One region of the Lysinibacillus sp. G4S2 genome, then DNA from elsewhere that is predicted to be linked to it. Evidence: predicted binding sites of a transcription regulator. Region 1 holds the regulator's gene; the other holds the start of a gene.
What was found. Region 1 encodes LexA, which represses DNA repair genes until DNA is damaged. Its sites were predicted from a motif close to CGAACATATGTTCG; they were not measured.
Positions count from the first base shown of each region.

Region 2: a site for LexA is predicted at 4,181-4,194, ahead of QUF91_RS09585 (RpnC/YadD family protein). Genes of this name have one in related genera too.

Region 1 covers NZ_JAUCFJ010000002.1:1,430,471-1,445,628, forward strand. The annotation lists gene QUF91_RS07225 (DUF2339 domain-containing protein) at 1-1,898, shown strand, start outside; gene QUF91_RS07230 (prepilin peptidase) at 2,235-2,987, shown strand; gene QUF91_RS07235 (gamma-glutamyl-gamma-aminobutyrate hydrolase family protein) at 3,022-3,744, shown strand; gene lexA (transcriptional repressor LexA) at 3,989-4,606, opposite strand; gene yneA (cell division suppressor protein YneA) at 4,768-5,082, shown strand; gene QUF91_RS07250 (YneB family resolvase-like protein) at 5,079-5,741, shown strand; gene QUF91_RS07255 (GNAT family N-acetyltransferase) at 5,874-6,380, opposite strand; gene QUF91_RS07260 (DUF3021 domain-containing protein) at 6,546-6,983, opposite strand; gene QUF91_RS07265 (LytTR family DNA-binding domain-containing protein) at 6,989-7,441, opposite strand; gene QUF91_RS07270 (CPBP family intramembrane glutamic endopeptidase) at 7,623-8,246, shown strand; partial or broken gene QUF91_RS07275 (metal ABC transporter permease) at 8,305-8,643, shown strand; gene QUF91_RS07280 (DUF896 domain-containing protein) at 9,260-9,493, shown strand; gene tkt (transketolase) at 9,620-11,614, shown strand; gene QUF91_RS07290 (hypothetical protein) at 11,645-11,992, opposite strand; gene QUF91_RS07295 (serine hydrolase domain-containing protein) at 12,126-13,115, shown strand; gene QUF91_RS07300 (HAD family hydrolase) at 13,129-13,788, shown strand; gene QUF91_RS07305 (hypothetical protein) at 13,872-14,237, opposite strand; gene QUF91_RS07310 (response regulator transcription factor) at 14,314-14,946, opposite strand; gene QUF91_RS07315 (sensor histidine kinase) at 14,921-15,158, opposite strand, start outside.
Region 2 covers NZ_JAUCFJ010000002.1:1,875,426-1,890,583, reverse strand. The annotation lists gene QUF91_RS09610 (LysR family transcriptional regulator) at 1-206, opposite strand, end outside; gene QUF91_RS09605 (DMT family transporter) at 341-1,240, shown strand; gene QUF91_RS09600 (general stress protein) at 1,463-1,816, opposite strand; gene QUF91_RS09595 (Dps family protein) at 2,046-2,486, opposite strand; gene QUF91_RS09590 (hypothetical protein) at 2,780-2,989, opposite strand; gene QUF91_RS09585 (RpnC/YadD family protein) at 3,175-4,137, opposite strand; gene pepF (oligoendopeptidase F) at 4,306-6,120, shown strand; gene QUF91_RS09575 (SEC-C domain-containing protein) at 6,362-7,345, shown strand; gene QUF91_RS09570 (zinc-finger domain-containing protein) at 7,896-8,087, opposite strand; gene QUF91_RS09565 (ribonuclease HI family protein) at 8,399-8,791, shown strand; gene QUF91_RS09560 (C40 family peptidase) at 9,055-9,669, shown strand; gene QUF91_RS09555 (MFS transporter) at 9,783-10,973, opposite strand; gene QUF91_RS09550 (MarR family winged helix-turn-helix transcriptional regulator) at 10,978-11,376, opposite strand; gene QUF91_RS09545 (DJ-1/PfpI family protein) at 11,708-12,262, shown strand; gene QUF91_RS09540 (DUF3889 domain-containing protein) at 12,301-12,636, opposite strand; gene QUF91_RS09535 (hypothetical protein) at 12,733-12,864, opposite strand; gene QUF91_RS09530 (hypothetical protein) at 12,888-13,112, opposite strand; gene coaW (type II pantothenate kinase) at 13,420-14,256, opposite strand; partial or broken gene QUF91_RS09520 (SDR family NAD(P)-dependent oxidoreductase) at 14,718-15,158, opposite strand, start outside.

The DNA.
Region 1 (15,158 bases):
AAGCTCCAGAAAAAAAGGTACAGCCACAGCGAACGCTAGAGGAGCGAATTATGTGGGCATTACCAAAAGTATTTATGGTAATTTTAGTGATGGGGGTGCTTTGGGGTCTCAAGCTTGTGAGTGATTATGGCTATTTATCGAACGAAGTTAAAATCATCCTCGCCTATGCATTATCGCTTGCCTTAGCTGCAATAGCTTATGTGTTGGAGCATAGAAAAGTAGGATCACCAGCCATAACAATTTCTTTATACGGCGGGGCATTTATTGTTGGAATATTAACAACAGCTGCAAGTGCGATATTATATGAAATCATAGGTTTAACGTCGGCACTTATTATTGCCGTTGTTTATATTGGTTATGGTATTGCTATAAGCTATTTAAAGAAAAATGAGGTACTAACAGTATTTGTAGCGTTCACCTCACTATTACTACCTTATTTACTAGAATATATGGATTTTAGTCCTGTTATTATCTTAATTTATGTAATCGTACTGTTTACGATGCTACAGTTTGTCATCTATCAACACAAGCAAAGATGGGCATTATATATTGCAACCTTTTTCTCTGTGTTAGCTATCAGCATTGAAGCGTTTATGAATGATGACAATCAAGCTGTTTTTGCAATAGGTTTGCTTGTTGTTCTATCTATTTTTTACACGAGCTGGTGCCGTTTATATGATGTAGAGTCTTCGTGGAAATATATTCATGTTGGATTCAAATTTAGTCTTGGAGTATTTAGTTTACTGCTCATGAACTTTATCATTAGCCCCATTGAGCATGGCGAAGCATTATTACTCGTGTTAGTTGGCTTATTTGCAGTTTTAGCGGGTTATGGCTATAAGCAAAAATGGCAGGAGGCATTTGATAGTGCCGTAACACTCGCATTTATTACACTATTTAATACGCTACTAGTTATGAATTTACCAGGGAAAGTAGATCATTTATTGATCCCGTTCATTACCTTTGCAGGCGTTATGATGAGTTTACGTTTACGAGCAAATATGATGAAGGTTATCAGCTCATTCTTATTTATGATTGCACTCTCTTTAAGCTTTATTATTCATGAGCCATCACCTTTTTTCAGCATAGGTCATGCGAGTTTGATAATGCCTGGAATATATCTCCTGATTATTTATATATATGCGAGACGTCCAAAAGAAACACTGACTGTATTTGAACAGTTTATGAAAGATATGTATGTGATCGATATGTTAGCTGTTATCACAACTGGTTATTTCTTAGCTTATATTGGAAAGATTGATGTCACGTATTTTGCAGGTGTTAGTAATATTACGCATCTGACGTGTATAGTTCTCGCTTTATTATTTGTCGGATCGCTTCTAGTACCAATAAAATATAAAGGGCGTGCATTAACGCCAGCCCTTAGTGTATTTTTCCTTCTATTCACACTAATGCTTACAGCTATGCCGTACAATATGCATGGTATCGAATGGTTAAATATAGTGACAAAAATCGTGTATCTTGCTGTTATCGTAGCAATTACCGTCGATTTACTAATGAAGGGGCGCATTTATCAAATCTATCAAGGTCAAATGGAGAAACTTTTAGACCCAATTGTAACTACAGGCGTAGTGCTTACGATGTTAGTTGTTAGGAGTATACTATTCCAGCTTTCATACAACAGTATACTTGATTGGAAGCTAAGTATTGCGCTCTCTACTATCACATTATTCCTTACAGCAAGCGTTTCGCTATGGCTTAGCTCAGCTCGTCACTTACGAGTACTACGCATAACTGGCTTTATCATCTTAGTTTTTGCTTTTATAAAGCTTATATTCTTCGATTTGTCAGCCCTTGATTTACTAATCAGAGCAATACTGTTTATAACGGTTGGTGGAATTGGGTTGCTACTGTCGGGACGGTTGTTGAAAAAATAATAGAGATGGAAAAATAGCCTGTTAGAAGCATTTTCTAATAGGCTATTTTCATTATGAATATGTGAAGTTGTTAGAAAGCGGGTGTACCAAACATCCGCTGAAATAGAGGAACTCAGTCAAAGAACGCCACGTCCTATGGCAACGACTGAGTGTTGGCCTAAAACCTCCGGCGGATAAGAAATCGAAAAATTAGAGCGTGGAGCGTGTGATGAAAACTGATATAATTAACTTTATCAATACTAGAAGAACAGGAACTGTTTTAGAAGGACAACAATAATTTAGATGGCGCGCATACTTCAAATGTATGGGCGTCTATTGGTATAGGAGGACTTAAAAATGGAGATGGCTTATACAATTATCGTTTTACTTTTTGGGTTCGTTCTTGGCTCTTTTTTTAATGTAGTTGGCTTACGAGTACCATTAAAGGAGTCCATTGTCCGTCCACCCTCGCATTGCACTCATTGTAAGAGACAGTTGACCGCGCTTGATTTGGTACCTGTTTTGTCTTACGTATTTTTAGGTGGGAAATGCCGTAGCTGTGGTCAAAAAATTTCTTGGATTTACCCGTTGATGGAACTTATAACAGGCATATTATTTGCCTTGGCTTATTGGAAATTAGGCTTTAGTATAGAATTTTTCGTAGCACTATTATTGATTTCATTATTAGTGATTATTGTCGTATCGGATTTTGCGTATATGCTTATTCCCGATAAAATACTTTTATTCTTTTTACCATTACTAATTATTGGACGCTTAATATCGCCTTTGTCTCCGTGGTGGGATAGTTTCGTTGGTGCTGTCGTAGGTTTTGGCATATTATATAGTATTGCTGCCTTATCAAGAGGTGGTATGGGCGGGGGCGATATTAAATTATTCTTTTTACTTGGTCTCGTACTTGGCACAATACATACACTTCTGACACTATTTTTAGCAGCCGTGATTGGCATGATTGTTGGGATAGTGGTGTTAAAGGTACGCGGGCAGGGAAGGAAAACGCCTATACCATTTGGACCATCTATTGCGCTAGCAGCTATCATTGTCTATTTTTATGGAGCTGCGTTGATGAATTGGTATCTTGAATTTTGGTAAGTAGTAAATTTTGTGGATTTTTGGAGGGGATAATGTGAAATCAGTTATTGGTATAACGGCCTTTGCGGAGGATGATTTGTCCTCAAGATTGAATGCCGCCTACAGCAAAAGTGTCATTGAAGCTGGCGGTATTCCACTTATAATTCCGCTTGGCGTAGAAGAGGATGTAGCACAAATTTTATCATTGACAGACGGATTATTACTTTCGGGTGGACATGATGTGCATCCATTTCGCTTTGGTGCAGAACCTACACCAAAATTAGGGAAAGTTCATCCGGAAAGAGATTCAGTGGAGCTTGCCTTAATTGAAGCGGCCTATATTCGGAAAATGCCGATTTTTGGTATCTGTCGAGGGATTCAAATGCTCAATGTTGCGTTTGGAGGTACGATCTATCAGGATATTGAGAGCGAATATCATAGTCGTAAATTATTAAAGCACATGCAACAAGCGGCTCGAGGCGTTGCTACACATTATGTTCATGTTACACCTGATACTTTATTAACAACGATTATTGAGGAAGAGAAAATTGCTGTGAATTCATTTCATCATCAGGCCTTAAATATAGTAGCGGAAAAATTGAAAGTGGTGGCAAAATCAAGCGATGGTATCGTTGAAGCGGTAGTACACGAAGATTTACCATTTTGTTTGGGCGTACAGTGGCATCCAGAAGAGCTAGCTATGGCAGGAGATGAAGCATCGAAGAAATTATTCTCTGCATTTGTAAAGGCAAGCTTGAAATTCAAGGTAGAGGCATAAAGCTTTATATTGAAGGAATGAATTTGCGGGTACAATTCAAAATCCGAACGCAATTACGCCAAGAAGAAATCAACACTACATTATGGGGATAGGCTTAACTAAAGATATTGCAAAGAGTAAGGAATCCATTTTAAAGTGGATTCTTTTTTAGTTTTGTTCCATTAAAAAAATGGATAAGAAAAAGAGGTATATGCTCTTTTATGAACATAAAATCCTCTTTTAATACTTGAAAATGGAGATGCTTTTAGTGTACACGACGATAGAGACCAACAACTTGCCCCAAAATAGAAACTTGGTCTACGATAATCGGCTCCATTGTTGCGTTTTCAGGCTGTAAACGAAAATGATTTTTTTCCTTGAAGAAACGCTTTACAGTGGCTTCATCCTCTGCAGTCATTGCTACGACAATATCACCATTATTAGCCGTTGCTCTTTGTTTAACAATGACTAAATCTCCATCTAAGATGCCAGCTTCAATCATTGATTCACCCATAATTTCTAGCATAAATAACTGATCTTCACTTGTACCATAAATATCTGGAAGTGGGAAATACTCATCGATATTTTCAATAGCAGTTATCGGAGAACCTGCTGTAACCTTCCCAACAAGTGGGACATGTATAACATGTTGCTTTTGAATAGAATCCTCTGGCTCTAGGATTTCAATAGCCCGTGGTTTAGTTGGGTCTCGACGAATGAAGCCCTTTTGTTCTAAACGAGCTAAATGTCCATGAACTGTTGAGCTTGAAGCAAGTCCAACTGCTTCACCAATCTCACGTACTGATGGTGGATACCCCTTTGTGCGCACTTCTTCTTTGATGAACTCTAATATGGCTTCTTGTCTTTTCGAAACTTTTTTCATGATTGCTCACCTCTTTTTTCTAATCATTCTACTTATTAGTAGTATAACAGAATGCGAACACTTAAGCAAACATAGGTTCGAAAAGTGTTTGACAAAAACGTTTGTTCGCATTATTATGAGAACATATATTCCGAACAAATATTCTAAAAGGGGTTATGATTATGAACTGGTTAAAGAAAAATCCACATATTACTACTTTATTAGGGGCAAGTCTACTATTTGCAGCATATCTTTTTATAACAGATCCAGGCAATGTTACTTACACTGAAATTGAAATCGAACATGGTGATAGTTTATGGTCGTTAGCTGAACAATACTCTGGTAAAATGAAAACGGATGATTGGATTAAGCTTGTGAAAGCAGAAAATGAATTATCAAACGTTGATATTATTGCAGGTAAATCCCTAGTGATTCCAGTAGTGGGTGACCAGTCCAAACCCATAAATTCAATTGAAATTGCGAGAAATGAAAAATGATAAATACACTACAATCGGCTGTTGTCTATTGCCGTGTGAGTACAGAAAAAGAGACACAAAGTTCCTCGCTTGAACGTCAACAAGAGGAGTTGATGCGCTATGCTAAAGAGCAGGGCTACGAAGTGAAGAACGTTTTTAGGGATAAGCATAGTGGCTATGATGTGGAACGTGATGGCTTACTTGAAATGCTCGACTTTATTAAAGAAAAAGAAGTTAAAGCATTATTTGTACAGGATGAGACACGCTTAGGACGTGGAAATGCTAGAATGGCAGTATTGCATTTATTACAAAAAACTGAAACGGATGTTTTTTCTATGCGAGACGAGGGCCCTGTACAATTAAATGAAATGGATACGATGCTCCTAGAAATTTTAGCGATCGTAGAGGAGTACCAACGCAGAATTCATAATGCTAAAATACGTCGTGGCATGCGTCGTGCCGTTGAAAATGGCTATCGTCCTGAAAACAATTTATCAAATCGTGGAAATCCTAATGGTCAAGAACGTAAGGATGTACCTGTAGAAGAGATTATTAAGCTACGTAACCGAGGCTTCACTTTTGAGGAAATTGCCGTAACACTAAGAGGTCTAGGCTTTGATGTAAGCAAAGCAACTGTCCATAGGAGATATCGGGAACATCAAGAGATTAATAGCAAATAAAGTGACGTATCAATCAGTGGGAGCTTAGTCATCCCACTGATTTTTACTTTAAATAGCTAAGATTGAGGTAATGCAGAGAAGTGGCGGATTCCACCATAATCTATTAACTATAGTATAAAGAACTAGTTATGCTCATTCCTCATCTAAGACAGCATAGTAGTATTCATCCCACCACTCATCTCCGTTAGGAATACATTTTTTAAAATAACCTTCGCGTCTCATGCCGATTTTTTCCATCACTCGATAGGATCCGATATTTTCTGGCTGGCATGTTGCAATAATTCTATGAAGCTTCATTTCCTTGAATCCATAGTCCAGTACAGCTTCTGCAGCTTCAGAGGCATATCCATTATTGTAATAGTTCGGATTAAATACCCAACCAATTTCATACGTATGGTCACCAAAACATGGATGGAAAACAATATGACCAATGACAATATTGTTATTTAGTAAAACAACAGGGAAGTATTTTGCTTTATCACCGCTATTTTCTGAAACAAACTTTCTTGCTTCCTCCTCATTAAAAACTCCCTCTGGAATGTATTTCATCACATTTGAATCTGAAGTATATTCATAGACAGCTTGCCAATCTTGAACCTCAAATTCTCTTATAATTAATCTTTTCGTTTTAATAAACAATTTCATTTTCCCCCAAGCGTAAATTGATCTTTTGACCCCTATAAATTAGTTTACACTTCTGACTTCAAAAAATCATGTATTATGTGGTATTTATTGTAAATGTTTATTTGGAGCATTTGAGGCTATGATGGGAGGAGTTTTGAATCGATCGGATTTATAAAAATATTATTGGGCATTATCCTTATTTATCAGCTCATCAATTTTATTATTCATTTTTTTCGCTTCAGATAGGTTATAAACATAAAATAGCAGCCAAATAAGAGTGAAAAGTAAAACACCAAGCAATAACATGAACATAGTCATTCCGATAGATGATGTTGGGAGCCAATTTAAAAATAAAGCAACAACAATAAATGTACTTACAGAAATTGCAAAATGGATAGCTATTTGTTGTAAAAATGTTAAACGTTCCACTTGATAGAAATATGAAGGTAATGCACAAGCAATTCCTACAATAATTGAACCTAAAACGTGTTGTGTAAAATTAGCCATAACAGCTTCCAAAAAAATATTTCCAAGAGTCCAATAACCTAAAAGATTAATAAAAACAAAAACTGTACAGCCCATACTTACACCAAATGCGACATTTTTTAAAAAATGCATCTATCCTAGACCCCCAAACGCTTTTTAAATTGCTTTCGATAATTGCGAGAAATCACTTCTTTAATTCCCAAAACTAGCTCAATTTCCATTGTTCCATTAAATGAAGCTTCAATATTTTTAATTTTTGTGAGATTTATAATGGCTGATTTAGAAATCCGTATAAAATTACTCCCTAATTGTCGCTCTAATTCATATAAAGGTTTACTCAAAATAAGACGATGATCATCTTCATCATATAAAGCTAATTCTCTTCCTTCCGTTCGAATAACAATTATTGAATTTGGATCAATGATATATGTTTTATTATTTGCGATTCCTGTTAAAATTTGCTCTTCTTTTTCTTGTTGTAATAAAGAAATAGCAGCTTGTATCGTAGGCGTAAGTTCAGCTGTATATATTGTTACATGTGGCTCTTCATACTCTGAATCTATTTTTATTTCTATTTTCAGATTTATCACCTCTCAAAAAATTATAGCATATACAGCATTTTGGAAAATGCAGGTTATTCTTTGGAAAAGGCATCTTACACAACCATAACGACATGTTACTCCAAACGTGTTGTTGGCATATTTTTCATTCGTTATATTGAGTTCAGAAAACAAGTATTTGGAAGTTCATGATTAGGAGGCTAGGGCTATTATGAGTGAGTTAACTACTTCAAGTGAAAGAAATAAAACTGGTTGGATATTAATAACTATTGCAACGATGCTGACAGCCAGTATAATTTTTTGGTTTTTCAATAATCCTGAAGGTTTTATTGAAAATCTAATTGGTTATAAGAGAGATGTGTTTTCAAACATATTTATTTGGATTTTTACTGCTTTTATTGTAGTGGGATACATTGCCTATACAATTATTGCATTACCTTTTGTAAAAGCACATGTATTTACTATGTCTTGGCTAAAAGTAATCGGTATAAGGATCGCTATTGTGACGGGGATCGTAGAAGAAGTGATTTTTAGACATTTACTTATGGAATACTTATTAACGAATGCATTTTCAGATTTAAAGCAAATACTAATTTCTGGGATAGTATTTGGAATTGCTCACGGTGTATGGGTACTTTTGAGAGGGGATTGGAAGATTGCCTTACCTGTTATACTATCTACTACAATTTTAGGAAGTCTTCTCGCGATGCTTTATATTATGACTGGAAGAAGTACCTTCGCTCCAATCGTAGCTCATATGTTAATTAATATGGTGATTGAACCATGGTTAATGTTATCTGCTGTATCTGGAAAATGGGATAGTAAACTAAAGTAATTTGTCCTATTGGTAAGGGGAAGGTTAGTAGATCAGTATAGAAAGTTATCGAATCCTAGTTTATGCCGCCTCTATCGGCATTCCTGTTATTTTTCTACATTATGGCTTCATGACAACGATTTCCTTTACAACTGTTGCTGCATTTGATAGTGTTGGTGCGATTTTAGTTGTCGCTATGTTAATAGGGCCAGCTGCTACTTCCTATTTAATAAGCAAAACGATTAAACAAATGTTTTTGTATAGCATGCTGTTTGGGGCTTCAGCTTCGGTAATAGGTTATTATTTAGCGAAGCTTTGGGATACGTCCATTGCAGGGATGATGGAAACAACAGTAGTAGGTCAAAAAATCGCCGAGCGTCGAAGAAAATCACTCGTAAGTAAATTAGAAATTATGTAAAATAGAAACATCGTTTGATGGAAAAGAAATCAACAGCGTGTTAACCATATAAAATAATTGACCAGGCGCCCGTTAAAAAGTGGGTGCTTGTTTTTTTGTTTATTCATCATACGGTCTATATTTTGTATGAAGCTCCTTAGCTGCTTCATCGATAGATTTTTTTCTCAGAATCCTCATCAGTATAAGTATTTACAGTTTTTTCTTTAGCTTCTTTTTGCTCACTAGCTGGAGCTTCTTCTTTAGACACAGCTTCATCCTCACTACATGCAGTTAGTATTAATGTAGACAATGCTCCTATATAAAATATTTTCTTCATTTATAAGCAATAATGGGATTAAAAACTATCTGGTGCTTTCGTTAAATAATCCATAAAAATGAATACTCCGTGATGGGTGGTTTTTGTTTAATAAAAAAGTATTTTAAACATTAATGAAACAGCTATTAATTCAGCAACAGTTCCAATTAGCCCCAAAAACATACTTTTTCATTCATTGCCTTGTAGTATCTTTAAGAATAAACTGATGCTAGAAAGGTTGGTATAACTGCATTTTAAGGGAATACATGCTATACTTTGCATACCATATTCATTAAAATATGTACTGAAAGGTGTGTAACTATGTTATCAAAGGAAAAAATTAACCGAATCAATGAACTTTCTGCTAAGTCTAAAAATGGTACATTAACAGAGGCAGAAGCTAAAGAACGAACAGCGCTTCGTAAGGAATATCTAGATACATTTAGAGCAACGATGCGTGATACAATTGAAAACGTCAAAGTGGTAGATCCTGAAGGAAATGATGTAACACCAGAAAAAGTAAAACAAGCGAAAAAAAATAAATTTCTAAATTAATGTGACACATTTCCATAAAGTATGTAATAAAACGTTAATAGTATAACAAAAACATTGTTTTCTGAAGCAATGTTGACTAAACTGTAGAAGAACAATATATAGGACGAGAAAGGATGTCACAACATAATGACTCAACATGCGGATCAACTAGCGATTAATGCTATCCGAACTTTGTCAATCGATGCAATTGAAAAAGCAAATTCAGGTCACCCAGGTTTACCGATGGGGGCAGCGCCAATGGCTTATACGCTTTGGACAAAACAACTTCGCCATAATCCGGCAAATCCAAAATGGTATAACCGCGATCGTTTTGTACTTTCTGCAGGTCACGGCTCTATGCTTCTATATAGCCTACTTCATCTTGGTGGCTACGGCTTACCAATGGAAGAAATTCAAAACTTCCGTCAATGGGATTCATTAACTCCAGGACATCCTGAATATGGTCATACTGTTGGGGTAGAGGCAACAACAGGTCCTCTAGGTCAAGGTATTGCTATGACAGTTGGTATGGCAATGGCTGAACGTCATTTAGCAGCTACTTACAATAAACCAGGACATGACATCGTTGATCACTATACATTCGCACTTTGTGGCGATGGCGATTTAATGGAAGGTGTGGCAGCTGAGGCTATCTCTTTAGCAGGTCACTTAAAGCTTGAAAAATTAATCGTGCTTTACGATTCTAATGATATTTCTTTAGATGGTGACTTAGAAAAGTCATTCTCAGAAAACGTACAAAAACGTTTTGAATCTTATGGCTGGAACTATTTAAAAGTTGCTGATGGTACAGATGTTGAAGCAATTAACGCAGCTATCGAAGAAGCTAAAAAATCAACTGGCAAGCCAACACTTATCGAAGTGAAAACTGTTATCGGTTTTGGTTCACCAAATAAATCAGGTAAAGCTGCTTCTCACGGTGCACCACTAGGTCAAGATGAGGTCGTTTTAACAAAAGCAACTTATGAATGGGCGCACGAGCCATTCCAAATTCCTGCTGAAGTATACGATACATTTAATACTGCTGCTGAAGCTCAAGGAGCACAACCAGAAGAAGCTTGGAATGCTAAGTTTGAAGCATATAAGCAAGAGTTCCCAGAATTAGCAGCGCAATTTGAAAACGCGATGAATGGTCAATTACCGGAAGATTTCGCTTCAGAATTACCAGTTTATGAAGTAGGTAAATCAGTAGCAACTCGTTCTTCTTCTGGAGATGCAATCAATGCAATTGCGAAGAAAACACCATCATTCTTCGGTGGTTCAGCTGACCTGGCTGGCTCAAACAAAACAACGATGAAAGACGCTGGAGATTTCTCTGCAGATGATTATGCTGGCCGTAATATTTGGTTCGGTGTACGTGAATTTGCAATGGGTGCTGCTATGAACGGTATGGCACTTCACGGTGGTCTAAACGTATTCGGTGGTACATTCTTCGTATTCTCTGATTATGTTCGTCCAGCTGTACGTCTTTCTGCATTAATGGGTCTTCCTGTTACTTATGTATTTACACATGACTCAATTGCTGTAGGGGAAGATGGTCCAACGCATGAACCAATCGAACACCTTGCATCTTTACGTGCAATGCCAAATTTATCTGTTGTTCGTCCAGCTGATGCAAATGAATCAGCAGTTGCATGGGAGCTGGCAGTAGCATCTGAAAAAACACCAACTGTTTTAGTATTATCTCGTCAAAACTTACCTGTTCTTGACGCATCTATTGATACAGTACGTGAAGGTGTTACAAAAGGTGCTTATACAGTATCTCCTGCTACAAAAGAAGTGGCAGATGCCATTTTAATTGCAACAGGCTCTGAGGTTTCACTTGCAGTTGAAGCACAAAAAGCACTAAAAGCGGAAGGCATGGATGTGGCAGTTGTTTCAATGCCATCTATGGATCGCTTCGAAAAACAAGACGCAGCTTACAAAGAATCTGTTCTTCCAAAAGCTGTAACAAAACGTCTTGCAATTGAAATGGGCGCGTCATTCGGCTGGCATAAATACACTGGTTTTCAAGGGGACGTTCTTGCAATTGACAAGTTCGGCGCTTCTGCACCAGGTGAATTAGTAATGGAAAAATACGGATTCACAGTAGAAAATGTTGTAGCGAAAGTAAAAGCTCTATAATTAATAAAATGCCGCAATACTCAGTGGGAATTAAATCTCCACTGAGTGCTGCGGTATTTTTTCACGTTTAGAAGACTTCATTAAAGAAATCCAAATTGCTGCACAATGAATGAGGAGTATAGCAACAAAATAGTAAAAGTCCTTGGAACTTCCTCCAATGTTTAGCTCTTCAACAATAATCCCACTAAACCAAAGAAGCTGACCAGTGACAATGACTGATAGGCTTGCAAAAAGTAAACAAAACCAAATAGATACTTTTTTTATAATCACAATAATAAGTAGTAAAACAGCGAAAAGTAGAGTAGCTTCAAAAATCGGATCAAGAAGTGAAAACGTATTTTCATTTACGAAATGCTTATAAGTAAATCGAGTATCCACACAACCCCTCCTTAAAAATAATAACGTTTTTGGTAATAAAAGGTTACGTGGATTAAAAAACTTATATAGTATTAATTTCCATTTGATATACTATAGTAATGAGTATTTATAGAGTAGACAAGGGGTATTTAAGATGAAGCTACAAACTATACTTGCACAAGTAAAGAAAACTTTCTCAGAATTAGATTGTACAGGTGGCGGAGTTATTATTAATAAACATGGTCAAACCGTACTAGAAGAATATTTTGGTGTACAAGGACAACAAAAAGGAGAAAAAAAGGTTGGACCACATACTCTTTTTCATCTTGCTTCTGTTCGTAAGAGTTATGTTGGTTTTGCTGTAGCATATGCGATTTATCATAACTGTATTGCCTCGATAGATGATAAACTAAGTGATTATTTGGGGAATGAAGAAATTTTTGGGGACGTTTCAATTAGACATTTACTAACACATACACACGGTTTACGTTGGCAAAATGAAAAAATAATTAGAGAATTTAAAGCAGGCTGTAATTGGGCATATCGAGATATCAATATAGATTTACTTGCCAAAGTTATAATAAAAGTAACTGGAAAAACTATTGCAGAAATTGTAGATGAGCAAATATTTCAGATATTGTCTTTTACTGAAACAAATTGGTTCAGTGAAAAAACCGAACAGCATATAGAAGTAATACATAATGATAGTCCGTTTTGGTATGAAAGTGATGTATGTGATGGCAGCAAAATGAATATGTATTGCTCATTAAGAGAGCTAGCTAAGTGGGGGCAAGTGCATCTTGATAAAGGGAAAATACATGGGAAACAAATGATACCTGAAGAAATCATACAGTTATTAACGACAATTCAATCCCCGGATTCTAAACCAAAAAACTTGCCAACTAACGGCTTTTTCTGGTTTATTCAGCCTCAACAGAGAGAAGGGATTACAGAAATAAGTCCATTATTACCAAGAGGGAGTTTTCAACTACTTGGTTATACAAGTGTTGCATTATTGGTAATTCCGGAAGAAAATATTGTAGCAGTTCGAGGGTTTAATAGCTTTGGTTCACCAGAAGGGTTTGATTACATCAAAGATATTCACGATTTTGGTTCAACAGTATATCAATACTTTAACAATTAAAGGAGAGCTAGTTATGAAAAAATATAGCGTTGTTTTATTTGATTTAGACGGAACATTATCTGATCCGAAAATAGGGATAACGAAATCGGTTCAATACGCATTACAAAAGGCAGGTATCGAAGTAAGTAATTTAGATGAACTTGAAAGTTTTATAGGACCACCATTACAAGTATCTTTTCATGAAATTTATGGATTTAATGATGCGCAAATTAAGCAAGCTATTAGCGATTACCGAGAACGATTCACGGAAAGAGGGATGTTTGAGAATAAACTGTACGAAAATATCCCAGCCTTGTTAGCAAATTTAAAGGAGCAGGGATACATATTAGCAATTGCGACATCTAAGCCAACCGTATTTGCTGAACAAATTTTACGATATTTCAATCTTGAACAATTTTTTGACTTTGTCGCAGGTAGTAATCTAGATGGTACTCGTTCAGCAAAAGGAGAAATAATCGCATTTGTACGCGAACATTTTAATGAAGTGAATATCGATCAATTTATAATGATTGGAGATCGAAAATACGATATCATTGGGGCACATGAAAATCAAATTGCTTCAATCGGTGTGACATATGGCTATGGCTCGCTTGAAGAACTAACTGATGCGAAAGCAACATACATAGTTAACAGTGTAAATGAGCTTAAAGAAATTATTAATAGATTAGGTTAAAAAAATACGAAACTGCATTGTCTAAAAATGCAGTTTCGTATTTTTTTTGAATCGCTGATAAAAGTGAAGAAACCGCTGATAACCTAGGAAGAATCGCTGATAAAAGTACCAAAAATCGCTGATAACTCAGGAAGAATCGCTGATAAAAGTGCCAAAATCGCTGATAACTCAGGAAGAATCGCTGATAAAAGTGCAAATATCGCTGATAACTCAGGAAGAATCGCTGATAAAAGTGCAAATATCGCTGATAACTCAGGAAGAATCGCTGATAAAAGTGCAAATATCGCTGATAACTCAGGAAGAATCGCTGATAAAAGAGCAGAAACCGCTGATAACCTAGGAAGAATCGCTGATAAAAGTGCCAAAATCGCTGATAACTCAGGAAGAATCGCTGATAAAAGTGCCAAAATCGCTGATAACCTAGGAAGAATCGCTGATAAAAGTGCCAAAACCGCTGATACCCTAGCAGAATCTCTGATAACGCTGATAAATCATACACATCAAATGTAGCAGTACACTAAAAATTTACTTCGCTAGCCCATTTTGAAAAGCATAGACTACAGCTTGTGTGCGATCTTGAACATCAAGCTTCGCTAAAATATTGCTGACATGTGTTTTTACAGTCTTTAAGGCAATGTATAGGTCATCGGCGATTTCCTGATTCGCTTTGCCCTTAGCCATAAGCAGTAATACTTCCATTTCACGATCGGTAAGCTGCTCGTAAAGTGGGGTGCTATTGCCATGGCGCATGCGATGCATCATTTTTGATGTTACTTCTGGCTCTAAAACAGTTTCGCCACCCATCGTTTTGCGAATGGCATCAGCTATTTGCTTTGCATTTGACGTTTTTAAAATATAGCTGACAGCACCAGCCTCTAATGCAGGATAGACTTTGTCGTCATCTAGAAAACTTGTAACCATCATAATTTTTGCCTCTGGCCAGGCAGCTAAAATTTCAGCTGTCGCCTCAGCTCCTGTCATGATTGGCATGACATTATCCATTAAAATAATGTCTGGACGTAGGGCAAGAGCACGTTCTACTGCCTCTTTACCATTTTCAGCTTCACCCACGACAGTAATATCTGGTTGTGCTGATAAATAGGCAGAAACACCGATACGCACCATTTCGTGGTCATCCACTATTAACACTTGAATCATTCACTTCTTCCTCCTTAAGTAGTGGAATTTTTACCTCTACAATTGTACCTTCACCAGGCACAGATACAATTTTGTATGTGCAGCCAATCTCTACAGCACGTTCAGCGATATTTTGCAGTCCATAAGAAGTAGATTTATCGGCTTCGACATCAAAGCCGAGGCCATTGTCCTGAATACGTAAAATCGCTAAATCATCGCGTGCAACGAGCAGT
Region 2 (15,158 bases), 440 kb from region 1:
CTCATCGCCCTTAGCATTGCATCCCCTTCACTTGTTAACGTGACACCCGCTCGACTTCTATGAATGAGCGCAAAGCCGAATTCCTTTTCTAAGCTGGAAACAGCATGACTTACAGCAGATTGAGTTAAACCTAAAGCATCTGCTGCTTTTGTAAAGCTTGCTACCTCAGCCACTTTATTCAAAATCTCATATTTCACTAAACTCATTGCCTTTTCCCTCTGCATACATGAATTTTTTTAATACTAATCATTATAAACATTCGTTTTACTAATCACAATACAAGATATATAGTAATTTTTATATGAAAACTGTTTTAGTACACAGATTGTAGGTGAGCATAATGGGTATCCAAGGAAAAGCAAATTTATTGATGGTTATTGTAACAATGTTTTGGGGATTATCTTATACCTTTATGGTAATGGGACTTGAAACATTGGCAGTTTATAATGTGGTGGCTTTACGTTGTATCATCGCATTCTTCGCAGCAGGTATTATCTTTTATAAACGCATGATGAAAGTCGATGCTAAAACATTAAAATATGCAGCTATTCAAGGGTTTCTATTATTCATTGTGTTCGCTCTCAGCTTATTCGGATTAGAAACAACTTCTGTATCAAATGCTGGATTTATTTTAAGTCTAACAGTTGTCTTAGTACCTATTTTCAGTAGTTTTATTGAAAAAAAATTACCTTCAAGAGCAGTTAGTTTTGCGATTGTTTGCACAATGATCGGAATTACTGTTTTAACTGCTCAAGGCTCACTTTCCTTCCAAAAAGGGGATATTTTAATAGCTATCGCTGCACTATGTTATTCGATTTACTTATTATTAAATAGTACATTTACACGAAGTGTTGAATCAATTTCCTATGGCGTATACCAACTTGGTTTTGCTGGACTTTATGCACTTATATTAACATTAATTTTTGAAACACCAACACTTCCAAATACAACGACTTCATGGATTGCCATTATAGGACTCGGTGTCATTTGTAGTGCATTTTGCTTCGTAGGGCAAGCTGTTGCACAACAGTATACTTCTGCTACACATACAGGACTCATTTTTTCTTTAGAGCCAATTTTCGCAGCTATGTTTGCTATGATGTTTATCGGTGAAGGAATAACGATAAAATTAATAATTGGTGGTAGCTTTATTCTGATTGGTAACCTTGTTGCTCAATTAGAGCATATTCATGTATTACGATTTATTAAAAAACAAGAACATGAAAAAGCTATTCATTAATCTTGAATCCATCCAAAACAAAAAAACAGAGTGATGCATGTGCATTCACTCTGTTTTTTTGTTCTTATAGATATCTTCGAATTCGTTCAGCCTCATTCATATGCTCCAGCCTTTAAACGCTCCTCGTAATCTTAAGGATTTCTGCACTTTCAAGAGTAGATTCTGACACAGTTACACGTGGACTACGCGGATCAGACGATACTGATTATCTTTCGAAATAGTTTAAGTCTTCATAGACTCAGTTAAATCCTCACACTCAGTAAATAATACGATAGCACCCAGTTCTACTAGTTGAGCATAGTATGCTGTTTGTCCCTCAGTAAGATCAAATCGCTTTAATCCTTCTGTTACAGCTGATTCACCGGTAAACCATGATTTTAATTGATCCATCCAATTCCCTACCTCATGTGTTTTAACGTCAGAATCCCATTTTACATCCTCTAATTTGCTTGGATCCTTTGCAATAATGTGAATGTCCTCTATTTGATATGCTTCTAATCGCATACTTTCTAAAATATGAAGCATCTCATCCCTTGTATGGGCCACTTCAATTTGTGAGTTTTGTTCATTCATCATGTTCAATTCCTCCTAATTTGTATGGCTTACTAGGTATTTACCCTACATATCCTAAAAATATAACCGTTTTTTTCATTCTTTAACGGACTGTAACATTCGTTATATTGTCGAGATATTTGTTGTCGTTTTGTAATAATGATATAGAGTCTTTATTAAATGCAAAAAAAAAGAAACAATGAGTACTTACTCAAGATGCCCATTGCTTCTTTTGATATTAATATTTTGGTTATTAGCGACCTAGGAAGGCTTTTAACATCCACGTATGCTTTTCAAGGGACTGATACATAGCATTAAGTAAATCCTCTGTACGGTCGTCTCCTTCTTCAGCGGCTAGCTCCATTGTTGAGTTTAATGATTTCATTAGCATTTGGAAATCTGAAATGGTTATAGCTACCATTTCCTCTGTCGTCTCATTTCCTGACGCTTCCTCAACATATGATAGTTCAAGATGCTCTTTTAAAGTCGCTACAGGCCTTCCATCTTTCGAAAGAATGCGCTCTGCAATTTCATCTAGATTCAATGTTGTTTCATTATATAATTCTTCAAATTTGGCATGTAGTGTAAAGAAGGCGCTACCTGTTACATACCAATGATAATTGTGCAATTTTGTATAAAGTACCGAGCATGTAGCGACAAGTTTATTCAATTGTTTGTTTAAGTTTTGTGTCATCATTTCTCCTCCAATGGCCAATTGTATCCATTAGTATGTGTAACAAAGTGTATTAGCTATACGCACATTTTTCCCATTGACACAAATAAATTTCAAAGATCATTTATCATAAAAAAACAAAACATCTTCCACTACATATTACTCGCTTTTCCCGCAAGAGGATTTGCCTTACAACGGGAGGTTAAAGGCAATTCCACAACAATCTCACACAAAAAGATTTCATCATTAGGAAGCTAGAAAACTTACAACAAACCTAATAAGAAATGGTCATGTTTTCTTTCTACACTATTAGACTATTTAAGTTCTATACGAATTTCTCTTATCTTTGTCACTGGAAGCTTTGCAACGTCAGCAATCCACTCATCCTCAGCACCTTTTTCTATTAAACCAGTGATTACTTGTTTCATGGCTTGTTCAAATCCTTGTTCAAATCCTTGCTTAAAGCCTTGCTCGAAACCTTGCTTGAAGCCTCGCTCGAAGACTTCCTGCCTTACTAATTCCAATACTCCTGCAAGTGTCGGTGGTAAACCTTCTATTGATGCAACATTTCTTCCTCCCCTCTAATCTCAGCTTTTATGAATGGGCACACAAAAGAAAATTATCAACAAAAAATCCTTGTATCCTCCAATGAAAAACTTATATTTTCCAAACCAACACATTTGAAAATTGACACTAAAAAACAATTAATCTATTTAAGTTCCACGCGAATTTCCTTTATCCTTGTTACTGGAAGCTTTGCAACTTCAGCAATCCACTCATCCTCAGCACCTTTTTCAATCAAACCAATAATTATTTGTTTAATACCTTGTTCAATACCTTGTTCAATACCTTGTTCAAAGCCTTCCTGTCTCTCTAATTCTAAAACTCCAACAAGCGTAGGTGGTAAATCCTCTTTATATAAACGCAAAATTTCTTCCTCCTCTCTAATCTCAGCTTTAACATCTTTTACAAGCTGCTCAGACATAGGTTTTGGCAGCTTCATTAAGTAATCAATAAAATAAAGTAGCGCTCTTATTTCTGTTCGTTCAATATTATTTAATAACCACACTTCTCTTAAGAGGGCTCTTTTATATGCACTACGTAAGCTAAATTTATTTTTAGTACGATTCATATAAATTGAAGCTAGCAACGCCTTACTAAAAAGCTTAGGTGATTTTTCCAATTCTTCTTCATCAAAATCTGAAACAACAAATTTATTAAAAGTATACGTTATTTCTGTACCATAATACTTTTCATAATACCGGTTCGTGCTTTTTGTACTCTTATCCGTAAAAATAGCAATAGCCACAATCTTCTTACCATATCGATCCCTAATACGATAGAAATACTCAAACATATGCTTCGCAAAATGCACTTCATCTCCAGCTTGTATTTCCGTATGGACAAGAATCCATTGCTCTTTCCCATTTTTTAAATGAACCTTCGCAATTTGATCAGCTATTTTGCGCCCTTGACGATGCTCAATAATTTCTTTGAAAAGCTCCTGTTGCAAAAATTCTACTTGCTTCGAAAAATCTACCTCTAAGTGTAACTCTGGCAAAAAAAACAACAAAAAATCTTCAAACAAATCCGCAATTAACTTCTTCCATAAATTATCTTGATTCACGTGACTTAACTTATACACATCTGGTTTCTCCAAAACTAACTGCATTATAACTTCATTCCCCCTTTCTTTAAATCCATTATAGCGAACACGAACATAAGTTTCTACATTATCATTTAATTTTTAAAAATATTAAAACTATTCACTATAATTATTTCACTTTCCGAAATAGTTTCGTTATAATGAAGTCACTTACATTAAAAGGGGTGTTAATTAGTGGAAGTTTTACCATTACGAAAAGATGTACCAGTAGAAGAGACATGGAATTTAAAAGATTTATTTGAAAATGATGGGGATTTTGAACCTGTTTTAGCTCAGCTTGTAGAGGATGCTCTAAACTTTGAACGCAAGTATCAAGGTACAATTACAGATGCACAAAAAGTAATTGAAGTTTTAACAGCTTTTGAAGCATTACAAAAAAGCATTGTTCCTATTGGCACTTATGCAAATTTAAATATTCAAGCAGATCGTACAGATGACGTAGCTCAAATGCGTTCTGCAAAATACAGTACTGCAGTGGGTAAAATAAGTAGTGCCTTTTCTTTCGTACGCAGTGAATTACTAGCACTAGACGAGGCAATTTTACAAGAAGCCACTGAGTTAAGTCCTATTTACAAAATTTACTTAGAGGAATTGTTAAAGCAAAAGCCTTATCAGCTAAACCCTGAAGTGGAAAAAGCATTAGCAGCATTTAGTTCAACTTTTAAAGCGCCTTATGAAACATATAATACGACAAAGCTAGTTGATATGCATTTTGGACAATTTGAAGCAAATGGTGAAAAGCATCCACTGAGCTTTGTATTATACGAAAACAACTGGGAGTTTGAGGCTAATACAAATGTACGCCGTGCTGCATTTGAGGCATTTTCTAGTAAATTACGCGATTATCAGCACACAACTGCCAAAATTTATAACACACATATTCAACAGGAAAAAACAATGGCAGATTTACGGGGCTTTGACTCTGTCATTGACTATTTGCTGTTTGATCAGGATGTTGATCGATCCCTTTATAATCGTCAAATAGATCTTATTACAAAGGAACTTGCGCCTCATATGCGCCGTTACGCAAAGCTGATACAACAAGCGAATGGCATCGAGAAAATGACATTTGCTGACTTAAAAATAGCACTTGATCCAGATTATGATCCGAAAATAACAATGGCTGAAGCAAAGGGTTATGTTGAAAAAGCATTAGCAGTTATGGGCGAGGATTATAAGAACTTGATTGAGAAGGCGTTTAACGAGCGATGGATTGATTATGCACCAAATAAAGGAAAATCAACAGGTGCATTTTGTTCGAGTCCGTATGGTAGTCATCCATTTATTTTAATGTCATGGAATGAACGTATGAATGAGGTATTCACACTTATCCATGAGCTAGGACATGCAGGTCATTTTGCGAATGCGCATGCCCATCAATCTTATTTTAATAGTCGTCCCTCGTTATACTTTATCGAGGCACCATCAACAATGAATGAAATGCTTCTTGCCAATTATTTATTGACACATAACGATGATCCTCGCTTCAAACGTTGGGTTATTTCAAACATTGTGTCCAAAACATATTATCATAATTTCGTCACACACTTACTAGAGGCAGCATATCAACGAAAAGTATATGAATTAATTGACGCTGGTGAAGCTGTTAATGCTACAGTTTTAAATCAATTAAAACGTTCTGTCCTAGAAGAATTCTGGGGCGATACTATCGATATTTCTGAAGGCGCAGAGCTTACTTGGATGCGTCAGCCTCACTATTATATGGGCCTTTACCCTTACACATATAGCGCTGGCTTAACAATTTCAACGCAAGTATCTAAGCGCATATTAAAAGAAGGTAGTACGGCCGTAGATGAATGGTTAACTGTCCTTCAGTCTGGTGGTACGAAATCACCTGTAGAGTTAGCTCAAATGGCAGGTGTTGATATTACAACAGAGCAGCCGCTTCGAGATACGATTTCTTATATCGGTCACCTCATTGATGAGCTTGAACGATTAACAATGGGAATGGAAACTATCAAAGGATAATCACCCCTATTTTACTTAACAAGGACCATCCAACGCTTTTAAGGCGTGGATGGTTTTCTCTTTTTTAGTTCTAAGCAGGAAATTACGTACATATACTAGAATCAGGGCGTCCCTCTACTTTTTTTTGACATTTCTAAATAGATAATCATTTTTCTTCATACAAATGTACCGTTATTATTAAGAGTACGCAATTTATTTAGCAAAATTCGACAAACAATTTTCAAAGGAAGTGTTTCTAATTATGGTAAAACGTAATGATCCATGCCTATGCGGTAGCGGCAAAAAATATAAAAAATGTTGTGAAGGTAAACAGCAGGTTACAGTAGAAGCTGTAGCAATTGAAGAATTAGAGCGTGTACTACAAACTTTTTACCTAGAATATCCAGAACGCAAAGATGTTCGTGCCTATATAGAGCATGTAGGTACATGGCAACCTAAATTAGAGAGTTTACTACAAAGAGAGCTAATTGAGGCGATCGCGTTAGACGACTTCTTCTTCCATCAAGAGCCATCTATTTGGAAAGGTTACTTAAAGAAAACGAAGAAAAAAACGGTAAGACCTTCTACAGTAAAAGTGTTAGAAGGCTGGTCACAACCTCACCTATTTATTGGTTCCGTGTCAGTTGTAGAAGAAAAATATTTTAAGGCTACACATGTATTAACAAATGAAGAAATTTATATTCGTCGTGAAAATGACAAACCTATCCCTGAAGGTATGCATGTCTTTGCATTCATCTTACCAGATGGTTCAAAAAAATCAGAGCATTATTTAGCTGTTTCAACGCTGATCTTCTTCCCAGAAGACCATGCAAAGGTATTTGAACAATTCAAGAAAAATTTTGATGCTTCAGAGAAGAACGTTGGAGCATTCTTAAAAGAAGAGCATTTATCCTTCTGGGAATTACTTGTGTCAAATGGTTATAAAGGCGAGGAATTCTCTAACTTTGAGAGCAATGTACTTACACAAGTAAAAGAATTCCTTGAGCAAAATGATCGAGAAACAGCTCCTATGTTAGAGCTTTTAGAGGACTATTTAATTGAAGGACAACCATCTGCGCGTAAAGAGGCTGCTATTGCTGCTGGCGCGATTCGATATGGTCAGGAAAAAGAGCTATTCGAGTCGTTGTCATTGACTGTAAAAGAAATTGCGGCAACGTTCGATATTTCTGCTTCCTCTTTGACAAAATATTATCAAGACTTAAGTAACTATGCTACAACTAAATAATTCCTAAAAATAAAATGGCGCCTCACGCCCTAAGTCTATCTTAGAGTGTGCGGCGCATTTATATATAAAGGGAAATCTTTGCTTTCAGTGATTTTTGAGGTGAGGGTTTTGTACCTGGACTCTTCGCTTTCGGTACAGATAAATTACTGCCCATTAATGTGGGATAAATAGAAAAAAGCTACTTTTGTCATCAGTATAACCAACAACAAAGTAGCTTTTCTATGGTAACCAACCAACTTTATTATTTCCGAACATATTGTTATTTATGCATTGAATTTAGTAAATATGAATTTTTTTAAGCAAATATACAACTTATCATTATACTGTATTCTATATTAACATAATCCATTTAATACTTATGGTTACTTCGCCAAAGTGGATAAGATATTTCTGGATCATCACCATAACGTATGGTTGATTTCCGTTCCGACTGGAGGCGTCTAGCCGGAACGAAGATCAAGCATACGTCTTAAAAAATGTCATCTACAACTTTTGGTGATGAAGCACATTTCTGTAATATGTTATCTTTTGTACAAATCCTTTTACAGAGTCATTTACTATATACCTTCAAGAGCTCTTCTCCGAGAAACTGTAGTCGCTCTCCTACTGAGCAAGCTTCAATACAGAAGCGATGAGCTCCAGGCTTACCACGCTCTTTTCGTAATTGCTTTATCACTAAGCAATCAGCGCAATACGTATCATGCAGTTCATCAATATCTTTCATAACCGTCACTTTATCCATTTCGAACTCTCGCTCCTTTCACGTCCAAATTTCACTTCTTACTATTATGAAGTGAACAATTTGATCAAGCAACTATTTTGTTTTTCCTTAATTAACAAAGGCTGTGATTAAGATATTGTGAAAAAGCACTATTGATGTACAATTAAAATTAAATATGCCTCGGCATATTTGCGTCCGGAATCGGCTTTGTGTTTGCACAAAGAACTCCTTTCCGATTTCCACGACATCCGCCGGAGGCTTTACCTTCTTTAAGCGGATGTTTGGACACCCGCTTAAAGAAAGTAAAATCTAAAACAAAAAGTAGGGATTTTATGTTAGAAGTAAACATAGATGCTGCTAGTGCAGGAAATCCTGGCCCTAGTGGTATTGGAATATTTATTAAAGGAGAAGGCCATCATATACAGATCAGTGAGTATATAGGGCAAGCCAATAACCATATTGCCGAGTTCACTGCCCTAGTACGTGGCCTTGAGGAAGCACAAAAACTTTCTTCAAACATTGTTTCAGTGCGCTCTGATTCAAAAATTGTTGTAGCCTCTATGGAAAAAGAATATGTCAAAAATGAGGAATTTAAACCTTTTCTTGAGCAGGCACTTACACTTGCACGTAGCTTCGATTTATTTTTCATCAAATGGGTTCCAGATACGCAAAATAAAGCTGCAGATGTACTTGCACGTAATGCAATTCAAAAAGAAAAAAATTAAACCATCTAATGGGGACTGCCCCTTGCCTACAACAAGTGACAGTCCCTTCAATTCGTTCAGATACTTACTATCCCCCAATATTTTATTTTTAACTCTGTTTTCTTAAATTTACGAGTAATTAAAAAAGTATTCAACAATAATTTTGATCAGTATAAATTGTATCCTTAATGTTATTTTGTTGACATATAACTGTAATATTACAATGTTAATATCATTTATATACCAAGTTAATAATCTTTAACGTTTTTAGGAGGATACATATTATGAAAAAGAATAAAAAGTACCGATGGGGAATGAAATTAGCTACATTGGTATTAAGTTCATCTGTACTTTTTTCAACGATTGAGACAGCATCAGCGGCAAGTTACACTGTAAAATCTGGTGATTCTTTATGGAAGATTGCAAGTCAACAGGGTGTTTCTTACCAATCATTGATGAAATGGAATAACTTATCTTCTCCAACAATTCACGTTGGACAAAAGTTGAACCTTAATTCTCCGACAGTGTCTACACCTAAACCAACAACTAATATAGTACAAATTGCTAAACAACATTTAGGTGTAAAATATACATTTGGTGGAAGTAAACCGAGCACAGGTTTTGATTGTTCAGGTTATGTCACTTACGTTTTTAACAATGCCGGTATTTCGACAGCTCGTAAAACAGCAGCTGGTTTTTACAATACATCTAAAAAAGTAAGTACACCTAAAGTAGGTGATTTAGTATTTTTCGCTAATACATATAAAGCCGGTATCTCACATGTTGGTATTTATATTGGAAATAATCAAATGATTAATGCAAGTAATAGTGGTGTTAATATTGCTAATTTAAATAGCTCTTATTGGAAGCAGCACTTTGTTGGGTATGGTCGTATATAGGAATCGAAAAAAAACAGTTGGTACTCTGTCCCAACTGTTTTTAAATTGAAGTGCACTATAAAAGTTACGACCTTCAAAAAAAATACCTCTATTCAATTTTAAAAAGCTATTACTTATACATGCGCTACTTTCTTTGTTTTTATTTTTGCTAAACGCACTAAATAAATGATAAAGACAGCGACCAGTAAACCTGCACCAGTTAGATAAACTGAAGCATAGCCCGCTTGGACTGCCACTATCCCTAAAATATAAGAACCGAGAGCAAGCCCGATATCAAACATCGTAAAGTACGTTGCAGTTGCATACCCACTGCGAGTATGGGCCGTAGATTGAACAGCTAATGCTTGTAAGCTTGTGGTTACTGCCCCGTAGCCAAATCCAATAAAGATGGCTGAAAATAAAAATAATGCCGGACCTGAGACAAATGCGAGCATAACAAGTCCGATAGCAAAGGAAATAATTCCAGGAATAATAACAAATTGTGGTCCTCTTGTATCATAAAGCTTACCTGTATATGGGCGTGTAATAAGCATAGCTGCTGCAAAAACTGCATAAAATAGACTCGCTACAGCCATTAGATCTTTCTGCTGTGCGTACACTGATAAAAACGATAAAACACTCGCATATGAAAAAGCTACTAAACTAGCAATAGTCGCTACCGGAAGTGCTTTACGTTCCAATAAATCATCAAATTTAAAAGTCAATTTACCTTGATGTGTAGGCTTAGGTAAATCATCTGTATTCACCGTTACAGCTAGGATACCCCCTGCTAAAATACAAATACTCATAACAATAAAAAGTACATTGAAGCTACTATATCGAATAAGCAGTAAACCGATAAATGGCCCAATTACTACTGCTAAGTTAGTAGAAATTGTGAAATAACCAAGACCTGTACCTTTACGGTTTGCTGGCACAATATCTGCCGCTAAAGAGCCAGCTGCAGTTGTAATAAAACTAAAGAAAATCCCATTTACAAAACGTAATCCTAGTAAAAGTCCAAAAGGATGAATGAATAAATATAAAACCGTACATAAAAAATAGCCGGCAATCGAAATAACCAAAAGTTTTTTCTTCCCAAAAACATCTAATAGTTTACCTGAAAAGGGACGAACGATAATAGCTGATAATAAAAATCCCGACAGTAACAATCCAGCTTCCTTATCTGTTTGGTGCAGCTCACCTATCGCATATAGTGGCAAAGTCGTTACCAACCCATAGAAAACAAAAAATACCGAGATATTTGTTAAAAAGAGACTAATAAACCGCTTCGTCCAGATTTTTGTATTCCCCTCTTGCTTCATGTAATCAACCTTTCATTTTTTTCAGTAAAATCATAAATTGCTGCTGTTCCTCGACAGTCAATGCCCCCACCATTTCTTCTTCAAAAGCTAAAATGGTTTTAGTAATAGTAGGCAATCGTTCCTCTGCATATGAAGATAAGGTAACAATTTTTTCCCTCTTATCTTCACCATCCATTCTCAGCACCCATCCTAAAGACTCAAGTCGAGTAATTGCTCTTGTTATACTTGGTGCCTCAACATTTAAATACTTCCAGATTTGTGTTAATGTCATTGGTCCGTGCTTATGTAAGCAATATAAAATAGTCCATTGTGAGCTATATAAATTGTGCTGTTTCAGTACTTCATTTAAAGAATTCGTTAAATAACGACTTTTTTGGAATAAAGCATGAAATAAAGTATTCATTTTTATTGACCTCCTAAATTTATTTACCTAGTTAAACAAATACTATACGCTTCATTTTTTTCATTGTAAAGCTAGTTATTTGAAGTTATATTGAAGTTCCCTTGTACATCGTTTGTGATTCATCAGCGATTTTCATACTTTTATCAGCGATTCTCTTGAGGTTATCAGCGATTTTCATACTTTTATCAGCGATTCTCTTGAGGTCATCAGCGATTTTTTCACTTCTAGCAGCGATCGCTCTACTTCTTTCATCTTTTCAAAAAAATCAGAAGGAAATTTTTTGAAAGTGTCGAATTAAGCTACTAGATTACAATAAAAAGGAGATGGAATCATGGGGAAAAGGGTATTAATTCTTGCAGGAGATGCTGTTGAGGCTTTAGAAATTTTTTATCCTTATTATCGTTGTCTTGAGGCTGGCTATGATGTGACGATTGCAGCACCGGCAGCAAAGAAATTACAAACTGTATTGCACGATTTTGTCGATGGAGTTGATACATACATCGAACGTACAGCATATGGCTTAGAAGCTCACTCATCCTTTGCAGATGTAGATCCAGCACAATTTGACGGACTCATCATTCCTGGTGGGCGAGCGCCAGAATACATTCGTTTAAATGAGCATGTCCCAGCATTAGTGAGCCATTTCTTTGAGACAAATAAACCAATTGCTGCTGTATGTCACGCAGCTCAAATTTTTGCAACGATTCCTGAGGTATTAAAAGGACGTGAGCTAACAGCCTACATTGCCTGTAAGCCAGAAGTTCAAGTAGCAGGAGCAACATATATTGAAGCTAATCTTCATACAGATGGCAATTTAATTAGCGGTCATGCATGGCCAGACTTACCTGGATTAATGCGAGAATTTATTCAGAAGTTAGAAAGCTAAAAGAAAGAGGATGCCCTCCAGATTAGGCATCCTCTTTTTTACGAATTGATTTCTTGAAGCTCAATATTTACCACTTTGTTCGTATTCGTTACATATGTGATACTTACTTGCAGACCGAATTCTTTGTCACTTTGTTTTAGCCAAAGCTTAAATTTTTCAATAGTTGAATCTTCATTAACCACGCTTCCCTCATGCAAATAATCTAGGATTTTAGCTTGAGGATATTTGGCCTGTGCCTCTTTTATCGCTACCTTTCCCCATTTAGCATGGGCAGGTATTTCTTGTTGAGCATAAGCAATTGTTGGTACATGTAAAAGCATGGTAAGAAATACAAGAAAAATTCCTAGTGTTACAAAAAATTTTTGCAAGTTCATCCACCTCGCGTACTCTTTTTGCATAAAGTCGCCAAAACTACAAATAATAAGTGCTCCCGAAGTATTCTCAACCTACTTAAGGAGCAGTTTTCGTCATTATTGTTTTGGTTGTTGAGGATTATTATGAATCACTTGATTAAATTCTGCGGAGTATTCTTCACGATCATTTCTTTTATGTGTATCTTCTTTCTTTTTCTTTTTGAAGCTTGTTTTCCTTTTCTTAGCCATTATTGACACCTCCAACATTTCGGTTATTTCTTTTTATTGGACTGCTGATCTTTCGCATGGTTTGTTTTATTATCTTTATTTTTCGCTTTTGCATCAAATTCTGCAGCGAATTCTTCATTTAGATTGTCATTCGGGTTATTGTTATTACTATTTGATTTATCGAGGTCTTTGCTTTTGTAGGTACCAAAAGGATTATGTGTTCTAACATTCATCGTTTTTTTACTGTTTTTGTTATTTCGATTGCCCACGGATTGTTCACCTCCTAACGGTAATGTGCTCAGGATAGAAGGAATTATGCTTTGGGGATAACTTCTAAGAATGACGAGATATAGGCTCATCACCATAGCATGTGGTTGATTTCCGTTCAGACTGGACACTTTCCTGAGGGCTTCCAATGAGCTGCTTGGGTCAACAGATAACATCGTGTTGCAGACGCTTCGCTTGTCTTAACAAATGTCATCCACTACTTTCAGTTATAAGACGAGATGTAAACATTTCTGGCATAAAAAAATGTACATCACCAATAATAATTAGTAATGTACATCATTTTATCCATTAGACAATCGTGTATTCAGTTATATTTAGTAATGCACCAACTGCACCTGAAAAACCGTGGTCATTAATAAAGATTGGTGTATGCTTTTTCGTGCGTGTGTAATTGGCAATCACCCGTGTGAGATGATCATTATTGCTTAATGTTGAGCCGATATAAACGATATGTTGAGCATTTTTTTCCTCAGCATATTGAATACTAAGTGTAGTAATAACCTCACCAACAAGCCCTTGTACAGTAGCAATAATATCTTCAGCTGGGTGTTTAACAAACTCTGTAATACCAACTTTCCCAAAATTGCTGGCAGTCAAATGTCCATCAATAGGTGTATCCATTCCTTGATAAATATCCCTTACCAGTAAATCAATATCCTCTCGATTACCGTTAGAAGCCAGTTCTCGTATTTCATTATAATCAGTAATTCCAGTTGTAAGCGCTGACAATCCAATCAATGTTCCACCACCAACGCCTGTCCCACCAACACGAATATTCGTATTACCTTCCATATAATGAATCGACGTACCAGTACCAATATTCGTAATCATACTTCGCTCAAAGAAGTATCCTTCTTTATGCAACAAAAATCGAACGCCCTTCAATGTAGCTTCAAACTCTACTATATAATGAATCGATTTCATTGTTTTAATGACTTCCAGTAATTGTTCTGTACGTCCCCCCGTAACACCAATATCCTCAATATCTGGATGATTAATAATCCAATTTTTAACAGCCAGCAAGTCATTTGACGGGAAAGTTATTAAAATAAGCTCATTCTGCTCATCTAAATAAGCAACTTTTGTCAATGTGCCTCCTGCATCAATACCTATAGCCTTTGGCATACCATTCTCCTTTGACTTTACGTACAATCTCTATTTTCAGATGGTGAGATATATACTAGATTTTGCTTTTATTCAAAAGGCGTTTGATGCCAGTTGAATAACGTTCATGCCTCCACAGATATCACGGATTTTGCAAGGAGTTATTGTGTCAAAATCCGACGTTGTAATTTATTACTGAAAGCAAATCGACAGCTACAAATGTCTTCTGCGCGAAAGCGTAGCGTCAGCAGCAATTACTCGAAAAGTGTAGTTACATATTTGCCCTTCCTAAACTTTAACGCTGTTGAAATGATTGTGCAATAACTTAACAAACTTTCATGAAAAAAACGCAAAAAATATCAAAATCTTTCTATTATTCATACGATTGTGGCCGCATTTTTATAACTTTAACATCATTCTACTAAAAAAACAAAAGTAGTGAAAATGCACTAACATTCAAAGCATTTTCACTTCTCTATCAATTAGCGAGCTGTATAACCACCATCAATCACTAGTTCTGCACTGTAATATAATATAAGAAGCTTCATCTGATGCTAGAAATAGAATAGCGTTTGCAACTTCTTCTGGTTGTCCAAGTCTACCCATTGGTGTAGCTCGTACTAACATATCCATTGTTTCTTTTGCTTCTGACAATTTTGCAGTCATTGGTGTTTCGATAACACCAGGGAAGACGGTATTTACACGGATATTGTAAACTCCTAATTCAGCAGCTGCTGCTCGAGCGATTGCACGTAAGGAGCCTTTAGATGCTGTATAAGCACTTAAGCCCGCACCAATGATCACTATATAGGAAGATGTATTAACAATTGAGCCTTTTCTAGCTTCTTTCATATATTGTGAAGCATGTTTAATGCCTAAGAATGGACCGAAAGCATTGATATTATGAATAATTGTCCAACCCG